2 regions of the Streptomyces sp. NPDC006610 genome follow, and region 2 is predicted to be linked to the other one. Evidence: riboswitches for the same ligand, from Rfam matches in the RefSeq annotation. Region 2 holds a riboswitch; the other holds the start of a gene.
The links. A riboswitch is a leader RNA that binds a small molecule or an ion and turns the genes downstream of it on or off. The one in region 2 is predicted to bind cyclic di-AMP.

Region 1: it holds a riboswitch for cyclic di-AMP, as region 2 does, so the genes downstream of both, ABZY13_RS15605 (C40 family peptidase) here and ABZY13_RS24205 (peptidoglycan DD-metalloendopeptidase family protein) in region 2, are expected to answer to the same signal.

Annotation. Positions count from the first base shown of each region.
Region 1 covers NZ_JBEXOP010000016.1:60,302-63,699, reverse strand. The annotation lists gene ABZY13_RS15615 (helix-turn-helix transcriptional regulator) at 1-167, opposite strand, end outside; gene ABZY13_RS15610 (ATP-binding protein) at 380-841, shown strand; gene ABZY13_RS15605 (C40 family peptidase) at 1,396-1,869, opposite strand; cyclic di-AMP (ydaO/yuaA leader) riboswitch at 1,873-2,075, opposite strand; gene ABZY13_RS15600 (urease subunit gamma) at 2,624-2,926, shown strand; gene ABZY13_RS15595 (urease subunit beta) at 2,940-3,251, shown strand; gene ABZY13_RS15590 (urease subunit alpha) at 3,244-3,398, shown strand, end outside.
Region 2 covers NZ_JBEXOP010000033.1:764-4,161, forward strand. The annotation lists gene ABZY13_RS24200 (SGNH/GDSL hydrolase family protein) at 1-63, opposite strand, end outside; gene ABZY13_RS24205 (peptidoglycan DD-metalloendopeptidase family protein) at 296-1,306, opposite strand; cyclic di-AMP (ydaO/yuaA leader) riboswitch at 1,309-1,478, opposite strand; gene ABZY13_RS24210 (alpha-galactosidase) at 1,776-3,398, opposite strand, start outside.

The sequences.
Region 1 (3,398 bases), on a different contig from region 2:
AGATCGGCCGGTTTCACCCCGCTCTGGCCGGTCTCGATCCGGCTCACCTTCGACTGGTGCCAGCCCACCAGGTGGGCCGCCTCACCGCTCGTGAGCCCCGCGCGGGCGCGCAGTTCGCGTAATTCTGCGCCCAGTTTCCGGCGGCGTACCGCGGGACCGTGTTGCATGGGCAACTCCTTACTCCTTCCGAGTCGCCCAAAAACGCTCTGCCGTCGCAGAGTTCACCGCTTCGAGCGACAGATATATGCATTACTCGGTGGATCGCCACCGTGACCGGCGCGGTGATGGCAGTCTGGCGGACAAGCACCAGTCCGGGACCGTACTCGAACCATCCGCTCCGTGCCGGACTCCGGTCCCGCGGGAAAGGGGCGACGTCGCCATGGCAGACCGTCTGGAAGCATCCGTCACTCTGCCGAGCGAGCCCGCCTCGGTCTCGGCCGCCCGCGCCTACGTGGTCGGCACGCTGGCGGAATGGGGTCTGTCGCCGGACACGGACGCGGCCGACACCGTGCGGCTCATCGTCTCCGAACTCGCCACCAACGCCGTACAGCACACCTTCGGGCTGTCACCCACCTTCCGGGTGGACATCGAACTGGCCCGTGACGAACACCTGCGCATCGGGGTGACCGACAGCCACCCGAGATTCCCGAAACGGCTGCCGGCGGCGGTGCAGCAGGACAACGGACGCGGCCTGGCCATCATCCGCTGCCTGACCGCCGAGCACGGCGGCCGCCTGCGGGTGCGCCCGACGCGGGAGGGCGGCAAGACGGTGGCGATCGAGATCCCGTGGACGACGACACCGCCCCGTGCGTTGCCGACGGCGGGGCAGCAGGGGTCGTAGCGGGGCCTTGGGCCGCGAGCGCCCGGCGGGGCGTGGTGGGGAGGGTGCGTCCCTGGGGAACGGGCCTCGCCCGTCACCGGGGGCGGGTGCGTCCGGCGGAGGGGAACTCCGAGCCAGGGCCCGTGGGGGCGCGGCGACGGGTCTGCCTGCGAGCGGGGCGGGCGGACGCGTCCGGCGGCGGCCCGGGGCTGCCGGGCCGTGCCGACCGCACCCGCGCGGGGGAGCCGTGCCGTCTCGGGCGCCGAGCGGTCTTGGTGGGCATCGCCTCACGAGAGGTGCGGGCAGACGGGCGTCGCAGGAGCCGCGCGGCGGAGGCGGGCGCGTACTGCGCGCACCGGACGGACGAATCCGCGCGGGTCACCCGTGGTGGTCGGCTCTCTCCATGTGCCGCAGGCCCGCCCGCGTGGCCGCGGAGCGGGCGTCGTTCCGTCCGAGGCGAGCCCGTGGGCAGGCGAGCCCGTGGGCACGGCCCCGGCGCCCCGGGGCCCTTGCCCGGGCTCCGGGGCGGGGCCGGGCGGTGGCGGCCCGGTCGGGGCCCGCCACCGCCCGGCGGGTCAGGCCACTCGGCCGTACCACACGCTCTTCGTCCAGATCTTCTGCAGACGCACCACGTCCCCCGTCTTCGGGGCGTGCCAGATCTTGCCCTTACCGGCGTAGATGCCCACGTGGTAGACGTACGAGCCCGAGTGGAAGAACACCAGGTCGCCGGCCTTGCGGCTGCGGGCCGGGATGTGGCGGGTCTTGTTGTACTGCTGCGCCGCGGTGCGCGGCAGCTTCTTGCCCGCCTTCTTGTACGAGTACAGCGTCAGCCCCGAGCAGTCGAACCGGCGCGGCCCGGTGGCCCCGTACCGGTACGGGGCGCCCTTCTTCGAGGCCGCCACCTGGAGGGCCTTCGTCGCCGGCGTGGCGGCGGCGGCCTCCGAGGCGACCCCCGGGACCACCACGGAGCCGCCCATCGCGGCCAGTGTGAGCGCCGAGGCCGTTCCGGCGCGTGCCATGAGCGACGGGACACGATTGAGCGCGGTCATGCGCAACCCTTCGTCAGCCGCCTGTGAAGGATGACCTGTCGGATTCGGGCTGGCGAAGTTGCCCGGCCGCGCTGGCGCGGCTTCACCCCAAGGGCTGCTCGGAACCTGGGTCCCGGCGGCCCGTCTTGCTCGGGTCCTCCACTCCTGCCGATCCACTCCTGTCGACCGGTCATCCGGGCGGCGGCAGGACTCGGCGTCCGCCCGGATCGCCCCGCCGCGGTGGCGGGGGCTTGTCGTCAGTCACGGATCTTGACTCACGGATGTCCGAAAAACCCAGTGGAACCGGGACTTTGTGGTCTTACTCTCACTCACCCGTTCGGGTGGACAGTCTGGTGTGCGAACGTCTGTCAAGACCGCCACGCACCCCCGGACCAGCGGTGGAACACTCGATTCCGCCCCGAAAGCACGTCCGTTGCGCAACCGGAGACGTTCCGAAAAAGGGCCCGCGAATACTCCGGTCGGGGGTAACCCTTTCGGTCCGTTTCAACTCCCGCCCGCACGGGCGCTCATGACGGCCCGGACGACGCGGTCCGGTCCGGCGGTGCGTCACCTGTCGGAGCGTGAAGTCCGGTCAGCCCGGGCAGGCCGGGGCACCCCGGGCGAGCCGGGGCGGCGCCGGTCGCGCCCGCGCTCGGTTAACGCGCCGGAAACCCGTGCCGATTAGCCTGCCCCCTCACGCCACCAGGCAACTTGCCCGATGGCCGCGGCAACCGGGACCCGCACGGCGCCCGGAGCGAGGATGTGAGGTGGGACGTTGCAACTGACCCCGCACGAGCAGGAGAGGCTGCTGATCCACGTCGCGGCCGACGTGGCCGCCAAGCGCCGGGCGCGCGGACTTCGGCTCAACCACCCCGAGGCCGTCGCCCTCATCACCTCGCACATCCTCGAGGGCGCGCGCGACGGCCGCACCGTCGCCGAACTCATGGCGTCCGGACGCCGGCTGCTCACCCGTGACGACGTCATGGAGGGCGTGCCCGAGATGATCCACGACGTCCAGGTCGAGGCGACGTTCCCCGACGGCACCAAGCTCGTCACCGTCCACGACCCGATCGTCTGAGGGGGAGCGCCCGATGATTCCCGGAGAGATCCTGTTCGCCGACGGGCCGATTGCGTACAACGAGGGCCGCGAGGTCACCCGGACGACCGTCCTCAACGCCGCCGACCGGCCCGTCCAGGTCGGCTCCCATTACCACTTCGCCGAGGCCAACCCCGGTCTGGAGTTCGACCGCGCCGCCGCGCGCGGCAAGCGGCTGAACGTCGCCGCCGGCACCGCCGTCCGCTTCGAGCCCGGCATCCCCGTCGAGGTGGAACTCGTCCCGCTGGCCGGCGCCCGGATCGTGCCCGGACTGCGCGGGGAGACCGGAGGGGCCCTCGATGCCTGAGATCTCGCGTGCCGCGTACGCCGACCTGTTCGGCCCGACCACCGGCGACCGCCTCCGGCTCGCCGACACCGACCTGCTGATCGAGATCGAGGAGGACCGCTGCGGCGGTCCCGGCCGGGCCGGCGACGAGGCGGTGTTCGGCGGCGG
Region 2 (3,398 bases):
GGGGCCGGGGTCGCCCACGCCCTCGGTGAAGCTGTCCCCCACCGCCACGTACGACCCGATCACTGATCTGCTGTCATTCTTCGAATCGTCTGCCACAGCGCACCATGATTCCTCGTGGAATGTGACTTACGCGACCGTAGGCATGGGTTGACGGACGGTGAGATAAGCCACTGGCCAAGGAATGGTCAACTGCGGAATGGGCCGCGGCCCGTCGGGGCGGGCACGCCGAAGGCCGGACCCGGGATCTCGTGATCGGGGTCCGGCCTTCGGCGGCTGTGCGTCAGGGAGCGGGGGTTCAGATGGAGACGCCGTGCGACCGCAGGTAGGCGACCGGGTCCACGTCGGAGCCGTAGTTCGGCGTGGTGCGGATCTCGAAGTGCAGGTGCGGTCCGGTGGAGTTGCCGGTCGAGCCGGAGAGCCCGACCTGCTGGCCCGCCGTCACGGTCTGGCCGGCCGAGACGGAGAGGGAGGACAGGTGGGCGTACTGGGCGTAGTAGCCGTCGGCGAGCTTGAGGACGACCTGGTTGCCGTACGCGCCGGCCCAGCCCGCGGAGACGACGGTGCCCGGGCCCACGGCCTTCAGGGAGGTGCCGGTCGGGACGACGAAGTCGGCGCCGGTGTGGTAGCCGCTGGACCACATGCTGCCCGCGACCCTGTAGGCGGTGCCGACGCCCGCGCCGGACACCGGGGCGGTGTAGCCGCCGGAAGCGGGGGCGGTGTCGGCGGCCTGGGAGCCGGTGGACGCCTGGGCCGAGGACTCGTCCGGGGCCGACTCCGCCGGGGAGGACTCCTGCTGGGGCGCCTCGGACGGCTGCGACGGCTCGGACGGCTGCGACGGCTCGGCGGTGGCCGACGACTTCTCGGCGGAGGCCGAAGAGGGCGCCGGGGCCGACGACTTCTGGGCCGTAGCGGCCTTCTTGCCGATGCTGAGCTTGAGGCCCGGGTGGATCAGCGACGGGTCGTCGCCGACGGCCTCGCGGTTGTCCTCGTAGAGCCGCTGCCAGCCACCGCTGACGTTCTGCTCCTCGGCGATCTTCGACAGGTAGTCGCCGACCTTCACCGAATACGTCGTCGCCCCGGACTTCTTCGCGGCGGACTTCTTCTCGGCGGCCTTCTTGCCGGTGGCCGTCTTCTCCGCCGTGACGGACTGGACGGTCTTGTCCGGCGCGGACTGCGGGGTCGCGGCATGGGCGCCGGCGGCCCCCATGAGCGGCAGGGCGAGTGCGGCGCCACCGGTGCCGGCGACGGCTATGGAGCGGGCGAAACGCTGGGCCTTGGGACGGCGGTGCTTACCCTTTGCGGGCATGGTGATTTCCTCTCCGGCGCCTGCGAGGTGAGCTGTCGGGTGCGGACTGGAGATGTCCGGCCGCGCCGAAACGCGGCTAAACCCCAAGCCGTTCCGGAGACCGGAACAGGCATTCGTACCTGTGGGTCCCCCGCTCCTGCCGTACACGGGTGGGTTTGCGCGGGCACCGGGCGGCGGCAGGATTAGGCGTCCGCCCGGATCGGTCTGGAACGTAAGCGACCGCGACGCAAACGGACAAGCAAGAGGTTCCGGATCAAGACCCCCATCTTGATCGGTTGCCGGATTTCCCGGTCACCCTCCGTACACCGCCGGGCGGCCGTTACCCGCAAACTCCCTTGTGACACGTGAGGATTACGTGAACATGACGGGCGACGCACGGTCACCACTATGACCCTGCTCACCCGCCGTTTCACCAGCCCCCCTCATTCCGCAGCGAGTTGGAATGAAGAGGCCAATTCGGGCAGAAGGCTCATATGCGACGGAGTCGGAGAACTGCCGCGTCGAAATCTCCCCGCAACCCCGACTGCATTCCGTGATGCAGCAGCACGGCACCGCGATGGATTTCGCCCGTTTCGCGGCATTCGTACGACGCTGTCGGATCCAGCCCGCGCAGCCGCAGCGCCGGCACGGGCTCGCCGAACCGCTGCGCCTGGAGCCAGGCCAGGACGACGGTCTCGTCGCCGAGCACGTACTGCACGGCGCTGAGCCCTCCGTCCGGCGGGCGCAGCCGGTACAGGTCGCCGCGCTGCACCAGCGGGCGTATCTCCTTGTAGAGCGCCACCCACTCCCGCGCCTCGGACAGTTCCTCCTCGCTCCAGCAGGTGAGGTCGCCGCCCACGCCGAGCACCCCGGCCATGGCGCTCACGAAGCGGAAGCGCAGCGAGCTGACCCGGCCGTTGAGCATGGCGTTGGGGCTGTCGGTGACCCAGGCGGCCATGACCCGCGCGGGGTGGAGCTGGCTGAAGCCGTGCTGGATGGCGAGCCGGTCGAGCGGGTCGGTGTTGTCGGAGGTCCACACCTGGTCGGTGCGGGCGAGGATGCCGAGGTCGATCCGGCCGCCGCCGCCCGAGCAGGACTCGAAGGCGACGCCGGGGTGGGCCGCCCGCAGCCGGTCCACCAGCGCGTACAGAGCGCGCACGTGGTCCACCCACAGTCGCTGCGGGTAGGGATCGCCGGGCCAGCCCGCGTCGGTGAAGCAGCGGTTGAAGTCCCACTTCACGTAGTCGACGGGGGCGCCGGACAGCAGCGCGTCGAGCTGCTCCCAGAGGTACTCCCGCACATCCTCGCGCGCAAGGTTGAGCACCAGCTGATTGCGGAACTCCGTCCTGTTTCGTCCGGGTTGGAACTGCACCCAGTCCGGGTGGGCGCGGTACAGCTCGCTGTCCGGGTTGACCATCTCGGGCTCGACCCAGATCCCGAACTGCATCCCGAGGGCGTGCACCTCGTCCGCGAGGGGCTTCAGTCCGGCCGGGAAGCGGTCCCGGTTGGGAGTCCAGTCGCCGAGCCCGGCGTGATCGCCGGTGCGCGCCCCGAACCAGCCGTCGTCCACGACGAACAGCTCGACGCCGATCCCCGCCGCCCGGCGCGCGAGGGCCCGCTGCTGCTCCTCGGAGATGTCGAAGCCCGTCGCCTCCCAGGAGTTGAACAGCACCGGCCGGTCCCGCCCGGCGTCCGGGACGACATGCGCCCGCTGATAGGCGTGCCAGGCGCGGCTGGCCCCGCCGAAGCCGCCGTCGGACCACAGCCCCGCGAAGACGGGCGTCGTGAAGGACTCCCCCGCCGCCAGCCGCAGCAGCCCCGAGTCGTCGTACCCGGCGCCGCCGGTGATCTGCACCCGCCCGTCCGGCAGTTGCGCCACCGCGATCCGCCAGGACCCCGACCAGCCGAGGGCGCACGCGTACACCTCACCGCGCTCCTCGGTCGCGTCGGTGTCCAGCGCGACCCACGGCAGATGCTGGTGCCCGGTGTGCCCGCGGCGGCTGCCGATCACCTTCTCGCCGTAGGTCAGGGGCGCGGACGTCAGCCGGGACTCGGCGGCCCAGCGGCCGTGCAGCTGACTCAGCCGCCAGGCCCCGCGCTCGGGCAGGGTCCA